DNA from 2 places in the Bacillus sp. PK6-026 genome. Region 2 is predicted to be linked to the other one. Evidence: a T-box and tRNA genes for the amino acid it is inferred to sense, from the RefSeq annotation. Region 2 holds a T-box; the other holds one or more tRNA genes.
What was found. The T-box of region 2 lies ahead of M1D59_RS15345 (valine--tRNA ligase). A T-box ahead of a tRNA ligase gene usually reads a tRNA of that ligase, here a tRNA-Val.

Region 1: it encodes a tRNA-Val, which carries the amino acid that the T-box ahead of M1D59_RS15345 (valine--tRNA ligase) is inferred to sense. The anticodon was not compared.

The regions. Positions count from the first base shown of each region.
Region 1 covers NZ_CP096418.1:173,210-189,187, reverse strand. Annotated here, with positions in the region: gene M1D59_RS01065 (GntR family transcriptional regulator) at 1-245, shown strand, start outside; gene M1D59_RS01060 (ABC transporter ATP-binding protein) at 245-1,126, shown strand; gene M1D59_RS01055 (ABC-2 transporter permease) at 1,107-1,715, shown strand; gene M1D59_RS01050 (hypothetical protein) at 1,845-2,165, opposite strand; gene glmS (glutamine--fructose-6-phosphate transaminase (isomerizing)) at 2,315-4,117, opposite strand; gene glmM (phosphoglucosamine mutase) at 4,559-5,905, opposite strand; gene M1D59_RS01035 (CdaR family protein) at 5,926-7,242, opposite strand; gene cdaA (diadenylate cyclase CdaA) at 7,235-8,056, opposite strand; gene rsiW (anti-sigma-W factor RsiW) at 8,222-8,842, opposite strand; gene sigW (RNA polymerase sigma factor SigW) at 8,856-9,419, opposite strand; gene rocF (arginase) at 9,644-10,558, opposite strand; tRNA gene M1D59_RS01010 (tRNA-Gln) at 10,684-10,755, opposite strand; tRNA gene M1D59_RS01005 (tRNA-Tyr) at 10,760-10,844, opposite strand; tRNA gene M1D59_RS01000 (tRNA-Thr) at 10,853-10,925, opposite strand; tRNA gene M1D59_RS00995 (tRNA-Val) at 10,985-11,060, opposite strand; tRNA gene M1D59_RS00990 (tRNA-Glu) at 11,225-11,299, opposite strand; gene M1D59_RS00985 (2-thiouracil desulfurase family protein) at 11,484-11,936, shown strand; gene murQ (N-acetylmuramic acid 6-phosphate etherase) at 12,111-13,028, shown strand; gene M1D59_RS00975 (MurR/RpiR family transcriptional regulator) at 13,047-13,904, shown strand; gene M1D59_RS00970 (PTS transporter subunit EIIC) at 13,921-15,288, shown strand; gene pbp4b (penicillin binding protein PBP4B) at 15,355-15,978, shown strand, end outside.
Region 2 covers NZ_CP096418.1:3,008,746-3,024,723, reverse strand. Annotated here, with positions in the region: gene lonB (ATP-dependent protease LonB) at 1-247, shown strand, start outside; gene lon (endopeptidase La) at 464-2,788, shown strand; gene yihA (ribosome biogenesis GTP-binding protein YihA/YsxC) at 2,785-3,372, shown strand; gene M1D59_RS15395 (hypothetical protein) at 3,421-3,906, opposite strand; gene hemA (glutamyl-tRNA reductase) at 4,095-5,456, shown strand; gene M1D59_RS15385 (cytochrome c biogenesis protein) at 5,462-6,292, shown strand; gene hemC (hydroxymethylbilane synthase) at 6,332-7,273, shown strand; gene M1D59_RS15375 (uroporphyrinogen-III synthase) at 7,263-8,054, shown strand; gene hemB (porphobilinogen synthase) at 8,058-9,032, shown strand; gene hemL (glutamate-1-semialdehyde 2,1-aminomutase) at 9,058-10,353, shown strand; gene M1D59_RS15360 (LysM peptidoglycan-binding domain-containing protein) at 10,502-12,055, shown strand; gene ysxE (spore coat protein YsxE) at 12,083-13,105, shown strand; gene M1D59_RS15350 (hypothetical protein) at 13,124-13,315, opposite strand; T-box leader at 13,482-13,714, shown strand; gene M1D59_RS15345 (valine--tRNA ligase) at 13,775-15,978, shown strand, end outside.

The DNA of each region.
Region 1 (15,978 bases), 1.5 Mb from region 2:
ATCTAAATGTCAGCCTTATTACGTCAAAGCGCGCCTATGAAGAACTTGAGAAAAATGCCTTCATTTATTCCGTAGTCGGGAAAGGCTCTTTTGTATCAGATCAGAATAACGAAATGATGAAAGAAGGAAAAATGAAAGCAATTGAAGAGCAGTTGACAGCAGCGATAAAAAACAGCAAAGACATTGGCGTTCCCCTTACAGAATTAAAAGATTTGCTTACCATTTTATATCAGGAGGAAGAATGATGGACAATGTAATTGAACTCCGGCATGTTCATAAATCGTTCGATGGTTTTCAACTAAAGGACTTTTCAATGAATGTAAAAAAAGGTTTTGTCACCGGATTTATCGGCGGAAATGGCGTGGGGAAATCGACAACGATTAAACTGATCATGAACTTATTGCAGCCTGATAGCGGAACGATTACGGTATTTGGCTTGAATTACAAGGAGCATGAGAAAGAAATCAAACAACGAATTGGCTTTGTATTTGATTCGAACATATTTTATGAACATTTAACATTGACTGAAATGAAAGATATTGTGAAAAGATCCTATGTCAATTGGGATGAACAAGTATTCAATGATTATGTGAACACATTTAACTTGCCGCTCACTAAAAAAATCAAGACGTTCTCAAAAGGGATGATGATGAAAGCATCATTAGCCGTCGCTTTGTCCCATCATGCGGAACTAATTATTATGGATGAACCGACGGCCGGACTGGACCCGATTTTCCGCCGTGAGCTGTTGGAAATCTTGCATCAGCTCATGCAAGATGGGGATAAGACGATCTTTTTTTCAACTCATATAACAACTGATTTAGATAAGATTGCAGATTATATCACGTTCATTCATAAAGGAGAGCATATCTTTACAAAGGACTTTTACGAGATTGAAGAACAATATGCAATTGTAAAAGGCGGCATGGAGTTGTTGGACCGGGAAACCGAACAGGAGTTTATAGCGGTTCGAAAATCAACTCATGGATTTGAAGCATTGACTGCGAATAAATCACGAACAGAAAACATTTTTGGGGATATGGTGTTAATTGAAAAACCGACTCTGGAAGATATTATGTTTTATACGAAGAAAGGAGCTAAAGAGCATGTTCAACTTAATACGTAAGGACATTGTCTTGCAGAAAAAAACATTGGCAGTTTTATTTTTGGGGTTATGTGTTTATTTAACATTAGATGCTTCCCCCATCTGGGTTGGAATTGCATTTAGTATTGCTATTTTTATGAATACCATTTCAATAGATGAAAAGTCCTCTATACATATGCTTCTCAATTCTTTGCCTTATACACGGAAGGAGATTGTCAGTTCAAAATATATTGTCGTCGTTCTCTTTACATCTATGGTGGCTGCAGCCATATTGATCGTAAACTTTATCATTCACCAGGAACTTACGATCTGGAAAGACATTTTGCTAATGGTCGCTATTGTGATGACAGCTGCTTCATTCATGCTGCCATTCTGTTATAAATTCAAAAGTAACTATTTGTTGACTGCTTCTATTGTTGCATTTGGCTTGTATATGCTAACGGTTAATTTTGTTGTCCAAAATTTGAACGATCAAATTAGAGAGTTGATTCACATGCTGCTATCCTTACAAAATGCTCTGCTGTATCTGATCGTTGCCATATCAATTATTACGCTATACGGGTGTTCATGGCTTCTGTCGATTCGGATTTATAGAAATAAGGTGTTTTAGGCTTTTTCTTTCATCGACACCGCTTCATATTCACCTGGGGATAAAAAACTGCACCGTCACACTTTTCGTCAGGTTGTTACGGTGCAGCGTATGATGGCGATGATGCAGACCAAAGCTGCTTGCAACCGCCTATTCCTGCTCAATAAACGAATACTTTTCTGGATCGGCCAATACATAAAAAAGTCCGAAGAACATCTTCCATCCACGAACCGGACTTCCGCATCTAAACTTTAAAGCTTCTCCTTCATCTAACGTAAACCTCAAAGCTTGGCTTACACACCAATCAATTTTCACTTGGATCTCATGTTCGCCAGGCTCCAAATCAATTCGCAGCCTCCCGCCATCTTTGATTTTCCCAGCCTCGACACCATCAATCAGCACTGAGAATTTTCTCATTTTATTCATCAACTGCGATGTTCTGTTGACTTCAATGTACGTCTCGTTGTTCATGGTTACACATCCTTTCAATTATAATCTAGCGCACTTTCAGACTACCAGAGTTCGATTTTTGATAAGACTTATTTCTCTTTCAAACACAAAAATACCCCTCCAGATCATCCAATCCAAGAGGGGTACAAACTATTATTTCAAACGTCGCCTTACTCCACCGTCACACTCTTCGCCAAGTTCCGTGGCTTATCAACGTCACAGCCGCGGTGCAGCGCTGCGTAGTATGCGATTAGCTGCAGCGGGATGACGGAGACGAGCGGTGCGAGCTCCGGATGCACTTCAGGCAGGACGAAGCGGTCGTCTGCTTCTTCCAGGCCTTTCAAGGAGATCACGCAAGGGTTGGCGCCGCGGGCTGTCACTTCTTTGACATTTCCACGGATGCTTAAATTGACGTGCTCCTGTGTCGCAAGGGCAATGACTGGTGTGCCGTCTTCGATCAATGCGATTGTACCGTGCTTCAATTCACCGCCGGCGAAGCCTTCAGCTTGAATGTAAGAAATCTCTTTCAGCTTCAGGGATCCTTCGAGGCAGACGAAATAGTCGAGGCCGCGGCCGATGAAGAAAGCATTGCGTGTTACTGTCAAATATTCGCGCGCGATCATTTCCATTTCGTCTTTCTGGTCGCAAAGGGCTTCCATCGCGTTTCCGATGATGCCGAGCTCTTTAACAAGATCAAAGCCGAGTGCTTTGCCACGGGTTTCCGCAGTCACAGCTGCCAAAATAGCGAGAACTGCGATTTGCGCCGTATATGCTTTTGTTGACGCTACCGCGATTTCCGGGCCGGCATTCAGTAAAAGCGTGTAGTCCGCTTCACGGGAAAGCGTGGATCCCGGTACGTTGGTCAATGTCAGCGCTTTGTGTCCGAGCTTTTTCACCTGTACGAGAACCGCGCGGCTGTCAGCCGTTTCTCCGCTTTGAGAAATAAAGATAAACAGCGGCTTCTCAGAAAGCAATGGCATATTGTAAGAGAATTCGCTTGCGACATGGACTTCAGCCGGAACTTTCGCCCATGTTTCGATAAATTGTTTGCCGACAAGACCGGCATGATAGCTCGTTCCGCAGGCGATGATATAGACGCGATCCGCTTCTGCAACAGCATTTGCAATGTCTCCAGGAATGGAAAGCTTGCCGTTTTCATCTTGGTACGTCTGAATGATTTTCCGCATGACAAGCGGCTGTTCATCGATTTCTTTTAACATGTAGTGAGGGTATGTGCCTTTTTCGATATCGCTCGCATCAAGCTCTGCAATATATGAGGCACGTGACATCAATTCTCCGTCAAGGTTTTTGATCACAACTTTTTTGTCTGTGACAATCACCATTTCTTTATCCATAAGCTCCACGTATTCGTTTGTCACTTGAAGCATCGCCATCGCGTCAGACGCGATCACATTGAAATTGTCTCCAAGGCCGACAAGAAGCGGGCTTTTATTTTTCGCAACATAGATTGTTTCTTTGTTTTCATGATCGAATAATGCAATCGCATAAGAGCCTTTGAGCAGCATAAGCGTTTGGCGGAACGCTTCTTCCGTGTCAAGACCGTTATTGACGAATTGCTCGATCACTTGAACGACAACCTCTGTATCCGTATCACTTTTAAGGGTTACATCTTGTAAATATTCGCGCGTCAGCTGAACATAGTTTTCGATGACGCCGTTATGAACAAGTGTAAATCGGCCTGATGCGCTTTGATGCGGGTGAGCGTTTAGACGGCTCGGTTCCCCGTGAGTCGCCCAGCGTGTGTGTCCGATTCCCGCTTGCGATATCACATTTGCATCAACGACTTCGCGAAGATCGGCAATCCGTCCTTTTTCTTTAAACACGTGTACGCCGTCTTCGTTCGCTACAGCGATTCCAGCTGAATCGTAGCCGCGATACTCCAGCTTTTCTAAACCTTTAAGTAAAATTTCCTTTGCATCAAGCTGGCCAATATAACCTACAATACCACACATAATTTTCTTCCTCCTAAGGTCGCAGGCAGGAGACGAAGAAAGTCTGCTTATCAGGCGGGGACATTCTTCGTCCCCTCCTACATGTTTTTTATGGAAGATCATGCGATTTCCCTTTGTTCAAAGAGTCGCCTCTTTGGTTTGAGGAAATCCTTGCGGCTGTGATCTTGTGGTCAGCCGGGAGGCATCCGCCGAAAATTCGATAAACCTCCATCCTCGTCAACTAAGCTGTTTCATCCGCACGCTTAGTCCGGGCGCTATAACTATAAAAAATGGTTCTGCCCTGCCTTTCCTTTTAAATTAAACAAGACAAGCTGATTTTACTATACACTAAAGGAACCGTCAAACATTTTTCAAAATGGTTCACATTTTTTCCAAGATTGAACGGTTCCCTTTATCTTATGTCAAATCAGCATGTCTCGTTCGTCAGTCTTCTGCGGAAAATCACTCCGCTCCCATTTCAGCTTTCACGACATCTGCAATGCGGCCTACGTATTTCTCGCAAAGCTCCTTCGTTTTCGCCTCAGCCATAACACGGACAAGCGGCTCGGTGCCGGACGGGCGCACAAGGATGCGGCCGTCACCGTTCATTTCCTTCTCAACCTCTTCGATGACCGCTTTTACCTTTTCGTTCTCCGCTACTTTATGTTTATCGGTTACTTTCACGTTCAAGAGGAGCTGTGGAAACTTCTGCATCTCTGCCGCAAGCTCTGACAAAGACTTACCTGTCATTTTGATCGTGTTCATCAGCATGATCGCAGAAAGCAGTCCGTCGCCTGTCGTATTGTAATCAAGGAAAATCAGATGTCCCGACTGTTCTCCGCCGAAAGTAAACCCGTCCTTTTTCATCGCTTCCACTACATAGCGGTCGCCGACAGCTGTCTGAACGCTTTTAATGCCTTCCGCTTCAAGCGCTTTGTAAAAGCCGAGGTTGCTCATCACCGTAGAGACAACTGTATTGTCCGCCAGGCGCCCCTCGCTCTTCAAGTACTTCGAACATATGTACATGATTTGATCGCCGTCTACGATATTCCCCTTTTCGTCAACAGCGATCAAGCGGTCGCCATCCCCGTCAAACGCCATGCCGACGTCAGCTCCCTTTTCTTTCACAAATTCGGCCAGGGCTTCAGGGTGGGTCGAGCCGACTCCGTCATTGATGTTTAATCCGTTCGGAGAAGTTCCCATCGTTGATACATCTGCGTCAAGATCGGCAAACAGGTGGGTCGCCAGCGAAGATGTCGCCCCGTGCGCACAGTCAAGCGCGACATGAATGCCTGTGAAGTCTTCATCAGCAGACTGCTTAAGAAACTGCAAATATTTCTGTCCGCCTTCAAAGTAGTCGTTCACCATACCCAGATCAGCGCCTACAGGCCTTGGCAGGTGATCTTCAGGCTGATCCATCAGACGCTCGATTTCAAGCTCCTGCTCATCGGAAAGCTTAAATCCGTCACCGCCGAAAAACTTAATTCCATTGTCCTCGACAGGGTTGTGGGAAGCTGAAATCATTACACCCGCTTCCGCGTCCATAGCCTTCGTCAAATATGCGACGCCGGGCGTCGAAATCACACCGAGACGCATGACTTCTGCTCCTATCGAAAGAAGGCCCGCAACAAGGGCACCTTCCAGCATATGCCCGGAAATGCGCGTATCACGGCCGATCAGCACCTTGGGGCGCTCCTTATCTTTTGTTAGGACATATCCGCCAAAGCGTCCGACTTTAAAGGCCAGCTCGGGTGTAAGTTCACTGTTTGCCACGCCTCTTACACCGTCTGTACCAAAATACTTGCCCATTAATATCGCTCCTTTTTGATTCATGAAGGTTGTGAATCCTTTTCAGAATGATTCTCTTCTTCTTCATTCTGACCATTATTTTTTTCGTTGTGGGTTGTTTGAGATGAGATTTTCACTCGAATGCTCTGCCGCGAAAGCGACCATGTCATGTTCTGCGGTCCGTTTACTTCCAGCTTCACGTTATGCTCGCCGTCATCGAGATCCGCCACATTGACATAGAGCTCGACGTCGGAAGGCTGGAGTTTTTCGATCGCGGCTGTCGAGCCCTTTGCCGTGATATCCAGCTTGCCTGACTTCGGATCGAGAAATTCAAGATCCCGGCTGTCATTCAGCCCCGCGGTTTTAATTGAAACGTTCTTCAGTTTTTTCTCTTCTTCCTTGTCAACTTTCACCTTGATTTTCACTTTTTCGGGTGACACTTTTTTAGCGCCGTCCGGCACTTTAATGTTGGCTTCCAACTCAGTGTCATCTTTCATTTTACTTAAATCAACCTCATCAGCCTCGACAAATTCTAACGAATCAAGAACATTTTGCGGCCCGTAGACGGTTACCTCTCCCGGACTGATATCAAGGCTGGAAATGCTGATACCGTCCGGAAGGCTCCCTTTCCGGTCAACTTTGACGGGAATCTTTTTGCTAGGGCTTGTCACGGGAACGGTGATTTTAACGACGGATGGACTGACTTCAACCGGAAGAACATTTCCGTCCCTGTCGTATACTGTTAGCTTGGCTTCTTTTTCAACCGTCTGGTCGACGCCCTCTAAATTGATCGTCGCCTTGATGTTTTGGATTCTGTCGATCACGGCTTTTGAGCCGGTGACGCTGACGTTTTTCGGGTTGATAATCGGCAGCTCCGGCGTGTAGCCATCTTTCATTTTGTTTTTATTATAAAAATCAACCTCGACCGGGAATTCCTTCGTCGTTTTTTCTTCGATGGTCACGGTTGTCACCGATGGATTGATGGTCAGAGTGAGGCCTTCGGCAACATTTCTGGCCTTCAGCTCGACTTTGTGCCTGCCTGTTTTCAGATGCTGCATATCGGCATAAATCTCAAAATCCTTCACTTGTCTGACCTTCTTGACGGTTCCTGTCGGGCCTTTAATCGTGACATTCACCGTCTGCGGCACGCCTGTTACGACGTAGTTTTCATCATCATAAAACGATTTGACCGGTATATCGGTGAGCGTCGCTTCGTCTGTCGTCGATGTCGGGAAAAACGATTCACCTGGTTTCTTCGGAGTCGGCGCTTGAGCGCTGTGGACCGCAAAGTAAAGAAGAAACGCGAATAATAATGCGACTACTTTGACAGCCCAGGGATTGTTTAAGAACTTATCCATTTTTCTTCGCCCTCCAATACCAGCGATTTGAGGAAGTTTCTCGCGAATTTTTCTTGAATTCCGCTTCAAGCATGTTTTTCAATGCCTCTTCCGATAAATCACGGTGAAGGTCTCCGTTTTTGGCGACGCTGATGCCGCCCGTTTCTTCGGATACGACAACCGTCAGACTGTCGGTCACTTCACTGATTCCCACTGCTGCTCTGTGCCTCGTCCCAAGCTCTTTTGAAATAAAAGGGCTTTCAGAAAGCGGAAGGTAGCAGGCGGCTGCAGCAACCTCATCATTTTTCATAATTACGGCGCCGTCATGAAGCGGTGTATTCGGAATAAAGATGTTGATCAATAGCTCAGAGCTGACCTTTGCATTTAAAGGGATCCCCGTTTCTATGTAATCGCCCATTCCCGTCTCCCGTTCAATCGTCAGAAGCGCGCCAATCCGGCGTTTCGCCATATATTTAATCGCTTTTGTAATCGCATCAATCGTTTTCTGCTGCTGCTCTTCCTCAGGTGTTCCGCTCCTCGAAAAAAAGCGCCCCCGCCCCAGCTGTTCCAGCGCTCTCCTCAATTCAGGCTGGAAGATGATAATGATCGCTAGGAACCCCCATGTGATCGCCTGGTCAACCAGCCACTGCAGGGTGCTTAATCCTAAATATTGACTGGCCAGCCTGACGAGAACAATGACCACGATTCCCTTTAAAAGCTGAACCGCCTTTGTCCCGCGGATGACCATCATTAATTTATATATTACGTACCAAACAAGGAGAATATCAACGGCATCGCCGAGGTACTGCAAGAAAGGGATATCCTCAAAAGCCATTTCCTCGTCCTCCAAGAATTCAGTCATTAGTAAGGTTAATATGTTTCAAAATGGTATGATCTATTATTTTTACATATACAGAGGCTATTATAGCACAAATTGATTTTCCAAGTGAAATGGCGGCCCTTCATAAAAAAAGAGCAAAGCTCATTCGCCCGCTTTGCTCTACTCTTTAGACTCCTTCATGTCAAAAACCGATTTTCCGGTCGATTTAATCTTATACCACATCCAGTCGAACACTTCGTTGATCTCATGGATCTGACCGGTGACTTGTCCTGCTGAAGCCGTATATTTTTCGCCATTAACAATCGTGACATCGCCGTCGACTTTGCCCTCTATAATCAGCTTTCCGTTTTTCACGGTCACATCGCCTTTGACAACTTCGCCTTCAGGTACGATGACCGTGTTGTTTTTCACTACGAGATTGGGCTGGCTTGATACGCTGAAATCCTGATCGTTTTTCCAGCTGGAGAAAAAGCTGCCGCCCATCAAAATGATAAACAAAGCTGCCGCCACTAAAAACGGATGGGCTTTAAGCCACCTGTTGATCGATGCCGTTCGCTTTTCCTTCGGCAGATTCGCCAGCACATCGGCTGTAAAGTTCGCCGGAGCTGTAAGATGCGACGTGCTCTGGACAAGAGCGATGGATTTTTCCATTTCATGAAGGTGCTTTTTGCAGTCTTCGCATGATTGGAGGTGCTCTTTTAATTGCGATTCATCTTCCGGTAGTATGTCTCCGTCAAGGTATTTATGCATAAGCTGAACAATATGCTCCGGACAGCTCATTTCATCACCCCACTTAAAGATCCCTTAATTGTTTTCTGAGAGCCTCTCTGCCCCTGTGTATCCTCGTTTTCACCGTACCTACGGGAATATTAAGGATTTCACTGATCTCAATGAGTGAGAGCTCATCAATGTACTTTAATACGATGACCGTCCTGTATTTATCGGGAAGCCTTAAGATTTTTTCCTGGATGGTGCTGTGCAGCTCCAAAGAAACCACTTCATCCTCTGGAAGCGCAACATCCGCCGCAACCTGGGAATACATCGTCAGTCCTTCAGTCCCCGCCACCTCTGCATCCAAGTAATAGTCCGGCTTTTTTTTACGGATACGATCGATGGTCAAATTGGTTGCGATTCGATAAAGCCATGTGGAAAATTTCCGGTTGATATCAAAACTGTCGATATTCACGTATGCTCTGATAAACGCTTCCTGCGCAATATCTTCCGCCTCATGCGCATTGCCGAGCATACGGTAGCAAAGCTGATAAATTTTGTCTTTGTAAATATCCACGATGTCTGCAAATGCATTACGATCGCCTTTTTTCACCTGTTTGATTCTTTTTTTAATCATTGTTTCCATATTTATCTAACCTCTGCCTTCACCGGTCTTTATGTATACGAATTGATTTTTATAAGGTTTCATTAAATTCATAAAAATAGTTTATCAAATTTTTGGCAGGGTGTAGATGCTTTGACAGGGATCATGCGCTTAATATTAGCTTAAAATTATTATACAACCTAAATATTATGAAGTTGAGACTTTTTTATAAAAAAAAGCAGCCTAAGGCCGCTCTTCAACCGCACCTAAAGCAGCTTTTCGCCAAACAGCGACCCCATTAAGGCGACTGCCGCTTCAGCCGTCCTGTTTTTCTCATCCAATATCGGGTTGACTTCGACAAACTCAGCGGACGTAATCAGCTTCGATTCTTCCAGCATTTCCATCGCCAGGTGGCTTTCCCTGTAGCTGATGCCTCCCGCTACCGGGGTTCCGACACCAGGCGCATCGTTCGGATCAAGCGCGTCTAAATCGAGTGACAGATGGACACCGTCCGTTCTGCCGTGCAAATAGTCTATCGTTTCTTCCATCACCCTCGTCATACCGAGGCGGTCGATTTCATGCATTGTATACACTTTGATCCCTTTGTCGCGAATCAATTCTTTTTCCCCGTCATCAAGTGACCTCGCACCGATGATGACGATGTTCTCCGCTTTAATTTTCGTTTCTTTTCCATAGATGCCTGTCAGCCCTTCATGGCCGATCCCCAGGCTGATGGCGAGCGGCATACCGTGAATATTGCCTGAAGGAGACGTTTCTTTCGTATTTAAATCAGCATGGGCATCATACCAGATCACACCCAGGTTTTGATAATGCTTCACAAGGCCGGCCAGCGTTCCGATCGCTATGCTGTGGTCACCGCCCAGCACGAGCGGAAAAGCACCTGAAGCCACGATCTTATCAACGGTCTCAGCAAGTTTTGCACTCGCTTTTGTAATCGCTTTCAAGTTTCTCAGCTCTTCAGATGCCGGCTCCCCGCCTTCTTTCTCATCCTCTCTTTGCCCGATTGTCATATCGCCGAGGTCTTCAATATCCTGACAAAGGCTTTCCAACCGTTCATTAACACCGGCACAGCGAATCGCGCTCGGTCCCATATCGACTCCCCGCCTCAGCTGACCGAGATCCATCGGTACGCCAATCATTGAAATCTGCTGTTTTAACATATGATATCCCCCTTTCAGACCTTCATTGTACCTTCCAATTCGGAATTGACTCAACAAGACATTTTTTTGAATAGTTATACAAAAAAGACAAAATAAAAAGGACATCCTAACAGGATGTCCAAAAACTGGGCTAGCTGGATTCGAACCAGCGCATGACGGAGTCAAAGTCCGTTGCCTTACCGCTTGGCTATAGCCCAATAATGGTGGAGGGGGACGGATTCGAACCGCCGAACCCTGAGGGAGCGGATTTACAGTCCGCCGCGTTTAGCCACTTCGCTACCCCTCCAAAAACAGTGCCGGCCAGAGGACTTGAACCCCCAACCTACTGATTACAAGTCAGTTGCTCTACCAATTGAGCTAGACCGGCATGATACGGTATCTTATGCAGTTACCGGCGCGGTTGTGACAAAAACCGATCCGAAAAAATGGTGGAGGATGACGGGATCGAACCGCCGACCCTCTGCTTGTAAGGCAGATGCTCTCCCAGCTGAGCTAATCCTCCGCAGTACAGGACGTACAAGTGCATGCGTTGCAACAGGACGTTGCGATCTTAGCATGCCTTCCTTGCCTTTAAAGTACAAGTGCGCGTTGCAACAGGACGTTGCGACCTTAGCATGCCTTCCTTTTAAAAATTCCGGCATTCGCAGCGTGCTGTCCAAAAAAGAATGGTGACCCGTACGGGATTCGAACCCGTGTTACCGCCGTGAAAGGGCGGTGTCTTAACCACTTGACCAACGGGCCATCATCGTGTTTCAAGCAGCTCTCGTAAAGCTGACAAAAGTTATTATATACAGGTTCCTCCCCATTTGTAAAGGGGTAAATTAAAATTTTTATTTTCAAATTTTTTATTCATAAACATTGAGAAAAACGCAGAAATTTTGTTTAAAATAGGGCTATCTGATGTGCAAGAGAGGGGACGCGAAAAATGATACTGGTAAGTTCATGTCTGGCCGGGGTGGAATGCCGCTATAACGGATCGCACAGCTATGTGGGGAAAATCAATAAGCTTGTTGAAGAAAAAAAAGCGGTGATTGCTTGTCCCGAGCTGCTCGGCGGATTTCAAACGCCAAGGGAACCGGCCGAAATTATAGGCGGGTCGGGAGAAGACGTTTTAGACGGCAGGGCGGTGATCAACACACAATCGGGAAAAGACGTAACAGACCTGTATATAAAAGGAGCTTATCTAACATTGGAGATGGCAAGGCAAATCAAGGCTGATACGATCGTGTTGAAGGAAAACAGCCCGTCTTGCGGCAGCGGCCATATATACGATGGAAGTTTCTCAAGCCAAAAAATAGCCGGCAACGGCGTTACAGCAGCGCTTCTGAAAAAAGAAGGCTTCCGTGTGATTTCCGAACACCAAATAGACGAGCTGTAATACCTGAACATAAGCGCAGTTCATCTGCGCTTTATTTTATGTCGGCAATCCGTTGTTTAGAACTTCATTGAAATAAAATTTTAATATTTACCTTTTTTTATTGAAATAATATTCCACCCTTAATATACTGAAAATTAAGAAATATATGCACTTCATCATCAGGAGGAGTTGTCGATGGAAAACAGCCATTTAGGTTCATTAACGACCGAACGCCGGAATGAAAGATCCAGGCGCATTCACCAGTCAAAGACGATTGATATTTTGAAAATCATCAATGATGAAGACAAAACTGTGGCCGAAGCTGTACAAGAAGTCTTACCAGAAGTTAAGACCGCCGTTGACTTCGCCGTCGGGTCGTTAAAGAAAGGGGGACGGATCATCTACATCGGTGCCGGTACAAGCGGGAGACTCGGCGTACTCGATGCAGCTGAATGCCCGCCGACGTTCAGCATATCTCCCGAGTCGGTCATTGGCATCATTGCAGGAGGAGAAAAAGCTCTGTACAAAGCCGTCGAAGGCGCTGAAGATCACGAGGCATTCGGCAGACGGGATTTATCAGCCGTTAACCTCTCAAACAATGATACCGTAATCGGAATCGCCGCCAGTGGTCGGACTCCATACGTTCTCGGCGCTTTGAAGTATGCCAGGGAAAGTGGCGCCAAGACCGTCTCACTGACATGCAACAAAAACTCGGCGATCAGCCAGGTGTCAGATCACAGCATAGAAGTGGTCGTCGGCCCTGAAGTTATTGCCGGATCGACGAGAATGAAAGCAGCAACCGCTCATAAAATGATTTTAAACATGATTTCAACGGCGGCCATGATCAAAATGGGAAAAGTCTATGAAAACCTCATGGTAGACGTAAAAGTAAGCAATGACAAATTAAAGGAGCGGGCGATTCGCATCATCCAAACGGTCACAGGTGTTCCAAAAGAAGCGGCGGCACTAGCGTTAGAAAAATCCCATAACCAGGTCAAAACCGCCATCATCATGCTGAAAACAAACGAAGATGCGGCCGCTTCCGAAAACCTGCTTGAGAAATCAGAAGGCGATATCGAAAAAGCTCTATCCATTTATGAAGACCAAGTTTAAAGAAGAAAGGAAGAAACAATGGCTGCAGGAGGATTGGAAATCATTCAGAATATGCTTCACAGATTGCCGCAATCTGAACGAAAGCTTGCCGAATACATTTTGAAAAACCCACACGAGGTCGTAAACGGCACCATTCAAGAGGTGAGCTCTTCGGCTAAGACAAGCGGGGCGGCGGCAATACGGCTCTGCAAATCTCTGGGGCTGAAAGGCTTTCAAGATTTAAAAATGAGGGTCGCCGGCGATTTAATGAAACCGTCTGATCAGGGATACCGGGATATCGAACCGCAAGAGCCGCTCCATTCAATCGTTCAAAAAACAACCAGCAATTCGATTCAGGCGATTCGCGATACCTTTGAAAACATTGACCACGAAGATCTTCAAAAAGCGATTCAAATACTGATCAACGCAGAAACGGTTCATTTTTGCGGGATCGGGGCTTCAGGAATCGTCGCACAAGATGCCCAGCAGAAATTTTTGCGCATCAATAAAAAAGCCACCGCTTTTAGTGATATGCATCTTGTCGCGACATTAATCGCCAATGCCGGCGAGAATGACGTTCTGTTTGCCATATCCCATTCAGGAGAAACGCATGAAATCGCCAATGCAGTCAGACTCGCCAAAAAACATGGCATTAAAACCATTGGACTGACGCGGTTTGGACAGTCTGCTGTCTCTTCATTAAGCGATATCGCCCTGTATACGTCATGCTCAAACGAAGCGCCGTTTCGCAGCGCCGCCACCTCCTCTCGTTTAACTCAGCTTTACATGATTGACATTCTGTTTTTAGGCATAGCCGCGGAGCGCTACGAGGACATCATTCAGTATATTGATCAAACAAAAGCGGCCATCCGCATGATGGGAATGAGCGAATTGTAAAAAAGGGGGATATAAAATGAGCGATGAGAAAAAATATGCCGGCCTGGCAAAACTGATTTTACAACACATCGGCGGCCCGTCTAACGTCGCGGATTATACCCATTGTATGACGCGCCTGCGCATCACGCCTGTCAACAGTCAAAAAACCGACATCGGCTCAATCAAAGCGCTTGAAGGCGTGATTGGCGTCGTTGAGGAGGAAACGCTTCAGATTATCCTCGGCACCGGCGTCGTACAGCACGTATCAGACGAATTCGGGAAGTTGCTTCAATCCGCGGAAGACGTTGACTTAAAACAATCCGCAGCCAAACATAAAGCTGAGATTTCCAAGAAAAACGCGACGCCTTTTAAATTGTTTCTTCGGCGGATCGCAAGCATTTTTATACCGCTGATCCCCGCTTTGGTCGCCTCAGGCTTGATTACCGGAATCACCAAAGCCGTTATCCAAGCAGGCTGGCTCGCTGAAACATCACAAACCGCCATTATTTTAACGGTAATAGGTTCAGGTTTATTTACGTATTTGGGCATCCTGGTCGGGGTCAATACGGCGAAAGAATTCGGCGGCTCCCCCGCACTCGGCGGATTAGCCGGTATTTTAATCATTAACCCGGCCGTTGGTGATATTTCGCTTTTCGGTGAAGCGCTTTTGCCGGGACGCGGAGGTTTAATCGGTATTTTATTCGCAGCTGCATTTATCGCTTTTCTCGAAAAACGGGTCAGGCGCCTTGTACCTCATTCACTCGACATCATCATCACACCTACAGTCTCCCTTCTCATCACAGGAATCGTCACTTACGTTGTCTTCATGCCTGTCGGCGGCTTGATATCTGACGCCATTACGTCAGGACTTCTCGCCATCTTAGATCTCGGCGGCATTATCGCCGGCTTTGTACTGGGGGCCACCTTCCTTCCGCTCGTCGTAACCGGACTGCACCAGGGATTGACACCCGTTCATATGGAATTAATCAATTCAATCGGCGATGACCCGTTGCTGCCGATTCTGGCTATGGGGGGCGCAGGTCAAGTAGGCGCCGCTTTTGCGATCTATTTCAAAACAAAAAAAGCAAAGCTCAAAAGAGCCATTGCCGGCGGACTGCCGTCAGGCCTGCTCGGAATCGGTGAACCGCTCATATTCGGTGTGACTCTTCCACTCGGACGTCCGTTTTTAACCGCGTGCCTCGGCGCCGGAGTAGGTGGAGCCTTTCAAGCGTATTTCAAAATCGCGACCGAATCGATAGGCGTATCAGGTCTTCCTTTGTCATTTTTAGTCCATACCCACCAAGTTCTTTTGTATATTCTCGGTTTGTTTATTTCCTATGCTGCCGGCTTTGCCTTAACATATCTCTTTGGTTTTAAAGACGATATGGCAGTTGAATTTGATTAAACGTTTGTTTAAAATTCCCACTATACATTTTTTGACAGAAAGGAGTGAAGCAAGCTGAAAAAGTTTATGATCAGCGCTGCAGCATCGTCCCTATTGTTGCTGACATGCTTTTTCCCGCTTCCGTCATCAGCACAGACTGCAATTGCGAACGAGACAACAGGTCAGCTGACATATCCCGTATTAACGAAGGCGAAAACACCTGAAGAAGCCGGTTTTTCTTCGGAAAAGCTTAAAGTCGTGGACCGTCTGATCGAACAGGATGTCAAAGCGGGCTTTCCCGGGGCTGCCTTGATTTTGATAAAAGACGGAAAAATCGTCAAAAAAGAAGCATACGGCTACAAGCAGAAATACAACGGCCTCTCGACGCTCAAACATCCAAAAAAAATGAAAGCAAACACGATGTTTGACCTCGCCTCCAATACAAAAATGTATGCCGTCAATTTTGCCTTGCAGCATTTAGTGAGCACCGGAAAGCTTGACTTGAACAAAAACATTTCACATTATCTTTCTGATTTCAATGATCACCCGGAAGACGATGTAAAGGGAAAAAACCGGCTCCGCGTCATAGATTTGCTCCACCATCACGCAGGCTTCCCTGCAAGCTGGAACTATTACGACCCGAAAGCAGCCGGACACCTCTACTCTCAGTCACGGAGCAAAACGCTTGAATATCTTGTCAAAACCCCCTTG
Region 2 (15,978 bases):
GGGGGAAATCAGCCTGAACGGCCGGGTAAAGCCGATCGGCGGCGTGATTCCGAAAATCAAAGCGGCCAAGCATGCGGGGGCAAAAACGGTTATTATTCCGCACGAAAATGTCCAGTCGATTTTAAAGCGGATAGAAGGCGTACATATCATTCCCGTCAAAACCTTGCAGGAAGTGCTGGACCTTGCATTGGTCAACCCTCCTTCAGAAATGCCTGACGGCGCTCAGATGAAAAGAGAATCCGTATAAATCCCCATCATTTCAGATGGGGATTTTTTTCGGGCCGGTTTTCTCCGACAGGCGCCGGCATGTTTTCTTAGCGGAGGACATCTTTTCCTTTTTCAGAACTGAAAGAAAGGGTATACTACAGGAGACCCTTTTTATTTCGCCGGGCTTACAATTGTACAGGGATAAAAAAAGTATATTATAATGGTTCATACTAAAGTTACGGAGGTGTCAGTCAAAATGGCAGATGAAACGAAACGAAACATCCCGCTCCTCCCTTTAAGAGGTTTACTCGTCTATCCGACGATGGTTTTGCACCTTGACGTCGGGCGTGAAAAGTCGGTTCAGGCGCTTGAACAGGCGATGATGAATGACCATATGATTTTTTTGGCAACACAAAAGGACATATCCATAGACGAACCGGATGAAGACGAGATTTTTACATTCGGAACCTATACAAAAATCAAGCAGATGCTCAAGCTGCCGAACGGAACGATCCGCGTTTTGGTGGAGGGGCTGCAGCGCGCCCGCATTCTTGAGTACCATGATTTAGATGAATATACGTCTGTAAAAATCGAACGAATCGATGAAGAGACTGAAAAAGATGTTGAAGATGAAGCACTCATGCGCACATTGCTTGACCACTTCGATCAATACATAAAGATTTCGAAAAAAATATCGGCTGAAACATTTGCCGCTGTGACAGATATTGAAGAGCCGGGAAGAATGGCCGATATCGTCGCCTCCCACCTGCCGCTTAAGTTGAAAGACAAGCAGGAAGTGCTGGAAACGATCGATGTCAAAGCCAGATTAAACAAAGTGATCGACCTGATTCACAACGAAAAAGAAGTCCTTGAGATTGAAAAGAAGATCGGGCAGCGCGTCAAGCGTTCAATGGAAAGAACGCAAAAGGAGTATTACCTGCGCGAGCAGATGAAAGCCATCCAAAAAGAGCTTGGCGATAAAGAAGGAAAAACGGGCGAGGTCCAAAAGCTGACTGAGAAAATCGAACAGGCCGGCATGCCTGACAATGTGAAAGAAACCGCGTTTAAAGAGCTAAACCGGTACGAAAAAATTCCGTCAAGCTCAGCTGAAAGTTCTGTCATCCGCAATTATATTGAATGGCTTATTTCCCTCCCATGGAATGATGCAACAGAAGACAGGCTTGATTTAAATCTCGCCAGTCAAATTCTTGATGAAGAACATCACGGACTTGAAAAAGTGAAAGAACGGGTTCTCGAATATTTGGCAGTCCAAAAGCTGACCCGCTCGTTAAAAGGACCGATCTTATGCTTGGCCGGACCTCCGGGTGTCGGAAAAACCTCGCTGGCCAAATCGATCGCCAAATCGCTCGGACGCAAATTTGTCCGCATTTCCCTTGGCGGCGTGAGGGATGAATCCGAAATCCGTGGCCACCGCCGCACATATGTAGGCGCCATGCCGGGCCGCATTATTCAGGGGATGAAAAAAGCAGGCAAGAACAATCCCGTGTTCCTTTTGGACGAGATTGACAAAATGGCTTCGGATTTCAGGGGAGATCCTGCTTCAGCGATGCTGGAAGTGCTCGATCCTGAACAAAACCATACGTTCAGCGACCATTATATTGAAGAGACGTTTGATTTATCAAAGGTTTTGTTTATTGCGACCGCGAACAACCTGGCCACAATCCCGGGTCCGCTCAGAGACCGTATGGAGATCATCACGATCGCGGGCTATACGGAAGTGGAAAAGGTCGAAATCGTCAAAGACCATCTGCTTCCAAAACAGCTGAAAGAACACGGTCTGAAAAAATCCAATCTGCAAATACGGGAGCAGGCTGTCCTTGATGTTATTCGCTATTATACGAGGGAAGCCGGCGTCAGAAGTCTTGAACGCCAAATCGCAGCGATATGCAGAAAAGCGGCGAAGCTGATCGTATCAGGGGAAAGAAAAAGAATTACGGTCACGGACAAAAACCTTGAAGACTATTTAGGAAAAAGAATGTTCAGGTACGGACAGGCTGAGCTCGACGATCAGATCGGCGTTGTCACAGGTCTTGCCTACACGACGGTCGGCGGAGATACGCTGTCCATCGAAGTGTCTCTTTCCCCCGGGAAAGGCAAGCTCATTTTAACCGGAAAGCTCGGCGATGTCATGAGAGAGTCGGCACAAGCCGCATTCAGCTATGTCCGTTCAAAAGCAGAAGAGTTAAACATCAACCCTGATTTTCATGAAAAACACGATATTCACATTCACGTGCCGGAAGGGGCCGTTCCGAAGGACGGGCCATCCGCGGGGATCACAATGGCGACAGCTCTTGTTTCGGCGCTGACGGGCCGACCTGTTTCACGAAATGTCGGCATGACCGGCGAAATCACGTTAAGAGGCCGCGTCCTTCCGATCGGCGGCTTGAAGGAAAAGGCGCTCGGCGCACACCGTGCCGGCTTAAAGACTGTCATTATGCCGAAAGATAATGAAAAAGACATTGAGGACATTCCAAACAGCGTGCGGGAAGGCTTAACCTTCATTCCTGTCGCTCACCTGGACGAAGTTCTAAAGCATGCGCTAGTAGGAGAAGAGAAATGAAAGTAACGAAATCAGAGATTGTCATCAGTGCGGTGAAACCCGAGCAGTACCCTGAAGGGGGGCTGCCGGAAATCGCCCTTGCCGGGAGATCTAATGTCGGAAAATCGTCATTTATCAATACAATGATCAACCGTAAAAACTTAGCGAGGACATCATCAAAGCCGGGCAAAACACAGACATTAAACTTTTATATCATTAACGATGTCCTTCACTTTGTCGATGTGCCCGGTTACGGATTTGCGAAAGTCTCCAAAACGGAGCGCGAGGCTTGGGGCCGTATGATAGAGACGTATTTGACATCCCGCGAAGAACTGAAAGCGGTCGTCCAAATCGTCGACCTCAGGCATGCTCCTTCACAGGATGATGTCATCATGTACGACTTTTTAAAGCATTATGAAATTCCTGTGATCGTGATTGCGACAAAAGCGGATAAAATCCCTAAAGGTAAATGGGAAAAGCATGCCAAAGTCGTCAAAGAGACGCTCAATATAGAAAAAGAAGACCAGCTCATCTTGTTTTCCTCCGAGACGAAAAAGGGTAAACAAGAAGCGTGGTCGGCGATCGAGCAAATGATCGCGAGATAAAAGAAAAAGCACTTGCGGGATTGATGCAAGTGCTTTTTCTTGAATAAACTATTTTCTTTTTAAGAATAATAAAAGCAGACTAACCGCGATAAAAGCGGCCGGCCAATAAGCTTCTACATATGCCGTCTCGATATTCGCCGTCTTCAGCCAGGCGGCAATCTGCCGGAAAAAATAAAGATAGAGGGCGACTGCGATCATCAGCAGACTCTCATATTGATATTCTTTCGTCTTAAACGATTTGACAAGAAGCGCCGCACCGAGGATCAGCACGATGACCGCAAAATCATCCGCGCGGCTGAAATAGTCCTCTTTAAATGTGAAATAAACGCCGATCGCTGTCATGAAGAGCCCTGCAAAGGAATGGGCGGAATCGGCTTCCTTCTGCCCCTGATAAAAAAGAGCCAGCCCGATGAGCCCCGCAAGTACAGACCATTCTTCCTGTCCGTCAAACAGGCTGATCCGGCCCGACCGCAGAAAGGCGTAGACAGCCACGGCTATCAACAGCAATGGAAGCAAAACAGATTTCTTTTTCAAAGTATCACCTTCTTGATGTAGTGAAAGAAATAGAAACACATTTTCTACTATATCACATCAATTTTTTAAAATCTGTTCACATTTTGGGAAGAGAAAATAGTGAATATATGTTATAATCGTTTTGAATAATAAATTCTATATTATAATCATTCTAATTTAGATAGATGCTGGGGGTGCAAGCAAGAGTTATGCATATACTTGTCGTGGGATTGGATTACAAATCAGCCCCTGTTGATATACGTGAAAAGTTAACCTTTCAGCCGGATGAGCTGGGGCAGGCGATGTCGCAATTGAAAGAAGAAAAAAGCATACTTGAGAATATCATCGTGTCGACATGCAACCGGACAGAGCTGTATGCAGTCGTTGATCAGCTGCACACCGGGCGTTATTATATGAAAATGTTTTTGGCGAACTGGTTCGGACTAAGCAAAGAGGACATTTCGCCTTACTTGAAGTTTTATGAAAACGACGGAGCCGTTGAACATTTGTTCCGCGTATCGTGCGGATTGGATTCGATGGTTATTGGAGAAACGCAGATTTTAGGCCAAGTGCGTACAAGTTTTAAGCTGGCTCAGGAAGAGAAGACAATTGGTACCGTTTTCAACTATTTGTTTAAGCAGGCTGTCACCGTCGCGAAGCGCTGCCATGCCGAAACGGACATTGCTTCAAATGCTGTATCCGTCAGCTATGCAGCCGTCGAGCTTGCCAGGAAAATCTTCGGCGACCTTTCCGATAAACACGTGCTGATTCTCGGCGCGGGCAAAATGGGAGAGCTTGCGGTTCAAAACCTGCACGGCCACGGAATCGGACAGGTTACCGTGATCAACAGAACATTTTCAAAAGCGAAGGAGCTTGCCGGCCGTTTTTCAGGCGCGGCGAAAAGCTTAAATGAGCTGCAATGCGCTTTAATGGAAGCCGACATTCTCATCAGTTCAACGGGCGCAAGCGGCTATGTCGTCACAAAAGAGATGATCGAACATGTCAATAAGCTTCGCAAAGGATGTCCGCTTTTTATGGTGGATATTGCCGTGCCGCGGGATCTTGACCCGGCTCTCAGCGATGTGGAAGGCGTCTTTCTGTACGATATTGACGATCTTGAAGGGATCGTGGAAGAAAATCTGAAGGAGCGTCAGGCCGTTGCTGAAGAAGTGGAGCTGATTATTGAAGCTGAGATCGTCGCTTTTAAACAATGGCTGAATACGCTCGGCGTCGTGCCGGTCATCTCTGCTCTCAGGGAAAAAGCTTTGACAATCCAGGCGGAAACGATGCAGAGCATCGAACGGAAGCTCCCTCACTTGAGCACAAGAGAGAAAAAACTTTTAAACAAGCATACGAAAAGCATTATCAACCAGCTCTTGCGCGACCCGATTTTAAAAGTGAAGGAGTTTGCGTCAGAAGCTGATGCCGAAGAAAAGCTTGCACTGTTTACGCAGATTTTTGATATTGAAGAAGCGGCTTTTCCTGACGGAGAGAATCAAGACGAACGCCAGCCGGTTCATGCGTTTAAGCGGCAAAACCAGCAGGGTTTGACTTCTATCGCGAGCGAGTGACAGACATGACAGACACATTGTTAGCAAGGCTTAACGAAGTTACAATCGTGTTGTACGCGCTCACCGTCCTCTTTTATTTTATAGACTTTTTACAGCACAACCGGAAGGCGGGAAAAGCGGCCTTCTGGTTGCTTTCTATTGTCTGGATTCTGCAGACGGTATACCTTTTTTATTTCATGCAGTACACAGATCAGTTTCCTGTTTTGAATAATGCGCAGGGGCTTTATTTTTACGCGTGGGTGCTTGTCACGCTGTCTCTCGTTTTGACGAAGCTTTTGAAAGTGGAATTTCTCGTTTTTTTCACCAATCTCATCGGCTTTTCAATGGCGGCGATCCACACGTTTACACCGACGGCCCAGCAGTCGGCGGAGCTTTCGGGAAGGCTCGTGTCCGAGCTCTTGATCATCCACATTACAATGGCGATTCTTTCGTATGGAGCGTTTTCATTGTCGTTTGTCTTTTCCGTGCTGTATCTTTTTCAGTACCGTTTATTGAAAAAGAAAAAGTGGGGGAAATGGCTCTTACGAATCGAAGATTTGCCAAAACTTGATCATATGGCTTATGTCCTTAATCTCATCGGCGTTCCTATGCTTTTGCTGAGTCTGATTCTGGGGATTATCTGGTCGTATGTATCGCTTGAAACCCTGTACTGGGCGGATCCGAAAGTGCTCGGATCGATCGTGCTGCTTTTTTTATACGGATACTATTTATTTATCAGGATTGTCAAAGAGCTGCAGGGAAGGATCGCGGCCATGTGGAATACCGCGTCTTTTCTTGTTCTTTTAATCAATTTCTTTTTGCTCGGCAGCTTTTCGCAATTTCATTGGTTTAGTTAGTTAAAACGGTTGCCCGTGACGGATTGGGAGGAAGAAAACATGAGAAACATCATTGTAGGCTCAAGAAGAAGCAAATTGGCGATGACCCAGACAAAATGGGTGATCAAAAAGCTGGAGGAATTAAATCCGGATTTCACGTTTGAAATAAAGGAAATCGTTACAAAAGGCGACCGGATCTTGGATGTTACGCTGTCAAAGGTCGGCGGGAAAGGCCTGTTCGTCAAAGAAATCGAACAGGCGATGCTTTCCGGGGAAATTGATATGGCCGTTCACAGCATGAAGGACATGCCGTCGGCGCTTCCCGAAGGGCTGGTGGTCGGCTGCATTCCAAAACGGGAAGATGCCAGGGACGTTCTCATTTCAAAAAGCCGTCAAAAGCTGGCCGACCTGAAACAAGATGCGGTTATCGGCACGAGCAGCCTCAGAAGAAGCGCGCAGCTTTTGCAAATGCGCCCCGACCTTGAGATCAAGTGGATCAGGGGAAATATCGATACAAGGTTGAAAAAACTTGAAACCGAAGATTACGACGCGATTATTTTAGCAGCGGCCGGCCTGTCAAGAATGGGCTGGAAGGACGATGTCGTCACCGAATTTCTTGATCCAGAGAGCTGCCTTCCCGCCGTTGGGCAAGGCGCGTTGGCGATCGAGTGCAGAGGCTCGGATGAGGATCTGCTGTCCCTCTTTTCGCGCCTGAACGACCGCTACACACAGCTGACCGTCACGGCCGAGCGTGCTTTTCTTCATGCGATGGAAGGCGGCTGCCAAGTGCCAATCGCCGGATTTGCGACGATGGACGAAGACGGCGTCATCGAACTGACCGGTCTTGTGGCATCGCCTGACGGAAAAACCGCATACAGAGAAACAGTAAAAGGAAAAGATCCGGAGGCTGTCGGCAGAGAATGCGCGGCGGTCATGTCGGAAAAAGGAGCAAAGGCACTGATTGACCGTGTGAAACAGGAGCTGGAAGACAATGAAGCATGATCTTCCTTTACAGGGAAAGAAAGTGCTCGTCACCCGCAATAAAGCCCAAGCCCAATCCTTCAGGGAAAAGGTGGAGGCTTTGGGCGGAGAAGCTGTTTTAACGTCATTGATTTCGTTTCGGCCCGCCCTCCCGCGAGAACAGGCCCAGCGCTTTCGAGCAGATCTTGAAAGCGCGGACTGGCTTGTTTTTACAAGCGTGAACGGGGCAAAATTCTTTTTTTCTTATTTGAAGAACGCCGGGTTCAGCGTTCCTTTCGTATCAAAGGCCAAGGTTGCCGCTGTCGGTGAAAAAACGGCCAGGTATTTGCGCGACAGGGGTCTTTCTGTCGATCTGATGCCTGAGTTATACGTGGCTGAACATTTGGCGGAGGCACTGAAGCGAAATGCCGGCCGTCATGATAAAGTGGCCGTTTTAAAAGGAAATTTATCCCGGGACGTCATCAAGAAAACCCTCACTCCGCTCGGAATTCAAGTTTCGGAATGGATTTTGTATGAAACCGTTCGTGATGAAAAAGGAATTCTGGAGCTTAAGGAAGCAGCAAAACACGCGTCTTTTGATTTTGTGACATTTACCAGCTCCTCGACGGTACATACATTCATGTCCATTTTGAAAGAGGAGAGCAGAACGTGGGCCGAAAAGAACGGTACGGCTTTTATTACGATCGGGCCTATGACAAAGAAGGCGCTGTCGGACTACGGAATTCCTTCATATATGCCGGACGTCTATACAATCGACGGAATGCTGCGTGAAATATGCCGCATTTCAAGAAAGGGAGAATGACAAATGGAAGCATCATTTCAAAGACACCGCCGCCTGCGGACGACAGCAGGTATGCGAAAATTGGTAAGAGAAACCGAGTTAAGAGCATCTGACTTCATTTATCCGATATTTGTAACCGAGGAAGAGAACGTTAAAAGCGAAGTTCCGTCCATGCCGGGCGTATACCAGCTGTCTTTGGACCGGCTGAAAGAGGAAATGGAGGAAGTCGCAGGCCTCGGCATTCAATCTGTGATCGTCTTCGGCGTGCCTGAACACAAAGATGATGTGGGAAGCGGAGCCTATCACAACCACGGCATCGTTCAAAAAGCGATTGCGCAAATTAAACAAGACTTTCCTGAGCTTGTCGTTATCGCAGATACATGCCTATGCGAGTACACGGACCACGGTCACTGCGGCCTTGTGGAAAACGGTGAAATACTAAATGACGAATCGCTCGTTCTTTTGGCAAAAACCGCTGTCAGCCAAGCCCGTGCAGGCGCTGACATTATTGCGCCTTCAAACATGATGGACGGTTTCGTTGCCGCCATCAGGGATGCGCTTGATCAGGAAGGATTTACAAATGTGCCGATCATGTCGTACGCTGTAAAATATGCGAGCGCGTTTTACGGCCCGTTCCGCGATGCCGCGGGAAGCAGTCCGCAGTTCGGCGACCGCAAGACGTACCAAATGGATTATGCCAACCGCAGGGAGGCTCTCCGGGAGGCAAAATCCGATGTGGAAGAAGGCGCCGATTTCCTGATCGTCAAGCCGACGCTTTCATATCTTGATATCGTCAGAGAAGTGAAAAACGAATTTAACCTGCCTGTTGTCGGATACAATGTAAGCGGGGAGTATGCGATGGTCAAAGCCGCGGCCCAAAACGGCTGGATTGAAGAAAAAGCTCTTGTTCTCGAAATGCTGACAAGCATGAAACGGGCGGGCGCTGATTTGATCATTACGTACTTTGCAAAAGATGCGGCAAAATGGATTTCGGAATAAGAATTTGAACTGGGGGTTTTAGAGGATGCGGAGCTATGAGAAGTCTAAAGCGGCATTCGAGGAGGCGCAACGAGTCATGCCTGGCGGGGTGAACAGCCCGGTCAGAGCCTTTAAATCAGTGAACATGGACCCGATTTTTATGGAGCGGGGAAAAGGATCAAAAATCTATGATATTGACGGAAACGAATACATCGATTATGTCTTGTCATGGGGACCGCTTATTTTAGGACACAGCAATGAAAAAGTGGTGAAAGAAATTCAAAAGACGGCAGAACACGGGACAAGCTTCGGTGCACCGACAGAACTGGAAACCGAGCTTGCCGAGCTTGTCATCGACCGCGTTCCTTCCATAGAAATCGTTCGGATGGTGAGCTCCGGTACGGAGGCGACGATGAGCGCCTTGCGGCTGGCGCGCGGTTACACAGGCCGTAACAAAATCGTGAAATTTGAAGGCTGCTACCATGGACACGGTGATTCCCTGCTGATTAAAGCGGGCTCTGGAGTAGCAACGCTCGGCCTCCCTGACAGCCCCGGAGTTCCGGAAAGCATTGCAAAAAACACGATTACCGTTCCTTACAATGATCTGGAAAGCATGAAGCTTGTCTTTCAGGAATTCGGAGAGGACATTGCCGGCGTTATCGTTGAACCTGTCGCGGGCAATATGGGTGTTGTACCTCCGGTTAAAGGGTTCCTCGAAGGGCTTCGCGAGCTGACTGAGACGCATGGCGCTCTGCTGATTTTTGATGAAGTAATGACAGGCTTCAGGGTGGGCTACAACTGTGCGCAAGGCTATTTCGGAGTGACGCCTGATTTGACTTGCCTCGGAAAAGTGATCGGCGGCGGTCTTCCTGTCGGCGCTTATGGAGGAAAGGCGGAAATCATGGAGAAAATTGCGCCGAGCGGTCCGATCTATCAGGCCGGCACGCTGTCCGGCAACCCGCTTGCCATGACAGCCGGACTCGAAACATTGAAACAGCTGACTCCTGAATCCTACCAGGAATTCTCCCGCAAAGCAGACCGTTTGGAAAAAGGAATTTCTGAAGCTGCCGGGAAAAATGGCATTCCGTGTACATTTAATCGAGCGGGGTCTATGATCGGCTTTTTCTTCACAAATGAACCGGTCATCAATTATGATACAGCGAAACAGTCTGATCTCGGACTGTTTGCCGAATATTATAAAGGGATGGCCGATGAAGGCGTGTTTCTCCCGCCTTCACAGTTTGAAGGGCTGTTCTTGTCAACCGCTCATACGGATGACGACATTGAGCATACGATTCAAGCTGCTGAACGCGTATTCGAAAGAATCAGCCGCTCCAGATAAAGAAAAGGGCTGCCGGACATTGCCGGCGGCTCTTTTTTGCATGGTGCCGGTAACGGCTTATGATTTTTCTGTTCATATTCTGCCTGCTTTTCTCATACATCTTTACTGACATCTAATTTTAAAAATTAGGTGAAGGGAGGATATCAGTTTGCCGCAAAACAATCGTTTGCAATTTTCTGTAGAAGAGTCAATCTGTTTTCAAAAAGGACAGGAAGTATCCGAATTATTATCGATTTCATTGGATCCTGACATTACCGTTCAGGAAGTAAATGATTATGTATCCATACGAGGGTCATTAGAGCTGACAGGCGAATACAACATAGATCAAACCCGGGAATATGCAGAGCTGCCTGCGACAAGCCGATTTGTGGAAGATGTAAAGCTGAAAGGGGACGGCAGCGCAGAGCTGACGCATTGTTTCCCAGTGGATATCACTATCCCGAAAGACAAGGTCAATCATTTAAACGACGTATTTGTTTTTATTGATGCTTTCGATTATCAGCTGACAGATGCGAGGATGCTGACGATTCAAGCTGATTTGGCGATTGAAGGCCTCTTGAATGTAAGCGGTGAAGCCGGAGAAGAAGAACCGCGTACTATGCCTGCGGCCGTCCAGCCGGAAGAGGAGCTTGAGCCTGCCTTCAGATCACCTTCAAACGACGAAAAACAGGGTAAAGAGGAAGAATTTTTGATTCAGCTTGACAGATCTTATGAAGAGCAGGACGAAGAACAGCCGTATGAAGAAGCAGAAGAAACTGATACCGATGCGGAAGCGGTTCCGATTTACCAGTCGTTTCTCGGAGACGATACAGAGGAAACAAAGCCGTTTTTTACAGCGTCTTTGTCTGCGGCAGAGCGGACGAAGCGCGAAATGGAAAATCCAAAAGACGCCGCTCTTGAACATCCGGAAGAAGAATATGAGCTGAAAAGGGAGAAAGTAGAAGCAAAACCGGAAGAAGAATATGAGCTGAAAAGGGAGAAAGTAGAAGCAAAACCGGAAGAATATGAGCTGAAAAGGGAGAAAGTAGAAGCAAAACCGGAAGAATATGAGCTGAAAAGGGAGAAAGTAGAAGCAAAACCGGAAGAATATGAGCTGAAAAGGGAGAAAGTAGAAGCAAAGCCGGAAGAATATGAGCTGAAAGAGGAGAAAGAAGCAAAGCCGGAAGAATACGAGTTAAAAAGGGAAGAAGCGGAAGAAGAGCCGGAGCCGCTCCAAAGGGCTTATCAACCTCATGATAAACCGAAAGAAACCCCGTTCTACGGTGTTCCGCCTCTTTTGGAGGAAGACCAGAATGACAGGGAGCCTGAGACGTTTGAAGTTGAAGTGACACAGGAAGCAGAAGCGATTGATGAAGAAGAGGAAGCCGGGCATACCATTGAAATCCCGGAATATTCGTTTCATGAGCAGACGGAGCCTGAAGAAGAAAGAGATGAGATGCCGGCAGCAGACGACCAGGAAGTGTCAGCGAAGGAGAATGACAATGCTCTCTATTTGACAAAGCTGTTTACAAAACAGGGAGAGGAGGAGTTTACTCGAATGAGGATGTGCATCGTTCAGCAAAACGATACCATTGATCTTTTGTGCGAGCGCTATGATATTAATGTCCAGCAGCTCATCCGGATGAATTCCCTTTCCCTTGACGAGGAATTAAAAGAGGGACAGATCCTTTATATACCGGATTATCAAAGCAGCCATGCCTAATGCATTGATAAAAATGTGGTGAAGCCGATGGAAGGCATCCAGTCTGTTTTAAATGAGTACGGTCTTACGCCTGAATATATGGAATCGGTCAGTCCAAAGGTATGGAAAGTGTATACGGATCACGGTGTATTCGCCCTGAAAAAATTGGCGGCTTCAAGAAACGCCCGCTTCACAGAACAGATGATCTTGCTGGAGGAAAAAGGCTACAGGCAGTTTGTTCCCGTCTATCGAAATCGCACGGGCGAATTTTTAACGCAAGCCGGAGAAGATGTCTGTTATCTCATGCCTTGGCTTACCCTTGAAAGAGAGGAAGAGCGTGACCAAAAACACGAATATATGTTTAAAGAAATCGCTCTTCTTCACCAGCGAACGGAAAAAGAGCTCGGTGTGAGGCGGGAAGAAATACTCGGGCACTATGAACGGACAAAACGGAAATGGGAACAGCAAAAACAGAAATATGAAGAATTCATCTCAAGAGCGGAAAACGAATGGTATATGTCCCCGTTCCAGCTTCAGGCAGCCATGTATTTCAAAGAGACGATATCAGCTGCAGACTTTGCGCTTGCCCGCCTTGAAGAGTGGTATGAGACCATGAAAGACAAAGAGTCTTCGAGAATGGTTTTAAACCACGGGCAGCTGTCCGTCCGGCATTTTCTCTATAACGATACCGGAACGGGTTACTTTACGAACTTTGAGAAAGCGGGACACGGGCCCCCAGCGAACGATCTCATCGTATTTTTTACAAGAATGTTTAAGACGAATCCCGTGATGTGCACGGAATGTGTAAACTGGTTTTATACGTATCACAATGTCTATCCTTTGCGGGAGGAAGAAATCAGCTTATTCCTCAGCTATATGGCTTACCCCGGGCCTGTATTCGGTGTGCTGAACCGCTACGACCTTGAGAAGGGGCCCGGAGAAAAAGAAGCCTGTACAACGCTTTTGAAGGCGTACTGGCAAATGAAAAACGCCGAACCGCTTGTGATGAGCATTCACGAGACGGAAGAAAACAGAAAACTGCAGGAAGAAACAGAGTCCCCATCATCATGATGCGGACTTTTTTCGTGCTTATATCCAGTCAAGGTGAAAGGCGCACGCAAGGAATATGAGAATGCCCAAAAGGAGGACATCAAATGTGGTCGGAAAGATGATCGTGCGTATGCCCTGGAAGATCGTGATCGGGAGGACGACTTGAACAGCAACAAGCCTGACTTGCTTCAGCCACGGCTGGAATGAATGTGTGTTGAATTTTTTTCGCATCTTATGCCTCCTCTCTTATCGTTACAGCATCATATGAGGAAAAGGAGCTTGTGTGCATGGCCCAGTATCGTATAAAACAAGAGAAAAACGGAAAAGATGATTGACGAAAATGAAAAAGATTTAGTAATATAAGAAAAAGAAAAAGTACGTGCTGAAAAGTCAATGATCACCCGCTTTGAATGGGAAGAGTACAAAAACAGACGCTTGCAGAGAGGGAAGCCGGTTCGCTGAAAGGCTCCCAGTCAGTCTTTTTTGGAAGGTCGCCCAGGAGCGCAATTTCTCGAACAAAAAGTAGAGAAATTCGGGAAAGTCCCGTTATCCCATTTAAGTGCGTGAATGCGTTTTTTTCGCATTCATGAAAAAAGGTGGTACCGCGAGAGAGTTCTCTTCGTCCTTTTAACAGGATCGAGAGGGCTCTTTTTTATTGTTCAGCCGTTTAATACTGTTGGAGGTTTGAAAATGGATAATCAAGAACTGACGATGCCGACAAAATACGATCCGTCTGCAGTTGAAAAAGACAGATACGACTATTGGGTGAACGGCAAATTTTTTGAAGCGAAAAACGACCCTGAAAAAGAACCGTACACCGTTGTCATTCCCCCGCCGAATGTGACGGGTAAGCTGCACTTGGGGCATGCTTGGGATTCCACCTTGCAGGATATCGTGACAAGAATGAAACGGATGCAGGGCTATGACGTGCTCTGGCTGCCGGGTATGGATCACGCCGGTATTGCAACTCAGGCAAAAGTAGAAGCGAAGCTTCGCGAAGAAGGAAAAACGCGCTATGATCTCGGCCGCGAAAAATTCCTTGAAGAAACATGGAAATGGAAAGAGGAATATGCCGATTTTATTCGCAGCCAATGGGCGAAAATCGGCCTTGGCCTTGACTATTCAAGGGAGCGTTTCACCCTTGATGAAGGGCTTTCTAAAGCGGTTCGCGAAGTATTTGTGAAGCTATATGAAAAAGGGCTGATTTACCGCGGAGAATATATCATTAACTGGGACCCGGCCACTAAAACGGCTCTGTCTGACATCGAAGTCATCTATAAAGACGTACAAGGCGCGTTCTATCATATGCGCTATCCGTTGAAAGACGGTTCAGGCTCGATTGAAATTGCGACGACCCGTCCTGAAACGATGCTCGGCGATACAGCGGTTGCGGTACATCCGGAAGACGAGCGGTACAAACACCTAATCGGAAAAACGGTTATTCTGCCGATCACAGGAAGGGAAATTCCGATTGTCGGAGACGACTACGTCGATATGGAATTCGGCTCAGGTGCCGTCAAAATTACACCTGCCCATGATCCGAACGACTTTGAAATCGGAAACCGCCACAACCTTGAACGCATTCTCGTTATGAATGAAGACGGCACAATGAATGACAAGGCGCTTCAATATAAAGGCATGGACCGTTTTGAATGCCGCAAGCAGATCGTGAAAGATCTTCAGGAAGAGGGCGTGCTGTTCAAGATTGAAGAACATACGCATTCGGTCGGCCACAGCGAACGCAGCGGAGCAGTCGTTGAGCCGTATTTGTCAACGCAGTGGTTCGTGCAAATGCAGCCGCTTGCCGATGCCGCCATCGAATTGCAAAAAAGCGAAGGAAAAGTCAACTTCGTCCCTGACCGTTTTGAAAAAACGTATCTGCACTGGATGGAAAATATCCGCGACTGGTGCATTTCCCGCCAGCTTTGGTGGGGCCACCGTATTCCTGCGTGGTACCATAAAGAAACGGGGGAAATCTATGTGGGCGCTGAAGCTCCTGAAGATGCCGAAAACTGGGAGCAGGACAAAGACGTTCTTGACACATGGTTCAGTTCCGCTCTTTGGCCGTTTTCAACGATGGGCTGGCCGGATATCGATGAGGAAGATTTCAAGCGTTACTATCCGACGAACGTCCTTGTCACAGGATACGATATCATTTTCTTCTGGGTATCCAGAATGATCTTCCAAGGTATCGAATTTACCGGAGAACGTCCGTTTAAAGATGTTTTGATCCACGGGCTCATCCGCGACGACCAGGGCCGCAAAATGAGCAAATCGCTCGGAAACGGCGTCGATCCGATGGATGTGATCGATAAGTACGGAGCGGATTCGCTGCGCTACTTCCTTGCGACGGGAAGCTCTCCAGGACAGGATTTACGCTTCAGCTTTGAAAAAGTGGAGTCAACATGGAATTTTGCGAACAAGATTTGGAACGCATCAAGGTTCGCCCTGATGAACATGGACGGCATGACATACGAAGAGCTTGATCTGTCAGGAGAAAAATCAGTTGCCGATAAGTGGATTTTAACAAGGTTGAATGAAACGATTGAAACTGTGACACAGCTGGCTGACAAGTACGAATTCGGCGAGGTTGGCCGCCATCTCTACAATTTTATCTGGGATGATTTCTGCGACTGGTACATCGAAATGGCTAAACTTCCGCTTTACGGTGAAGATGAAGCGGCGAAAAAGACGACCCGCTCTATTTTAGCGTATGTGCTGGATCAAACGATGCGCCTGTTGCATCCGTTTATGCCTTTCCTGACGGAGGAGATCTGGCAGCATCTTCCTCACGAAGGGGAATCCATTACAGTCGCCAAGTGGCCTGCAGCTGTTAAAGAATATACGGACACCGAAGCAGCGGCGGATATGAAGCTTCTCGTTGAAGTCATCCG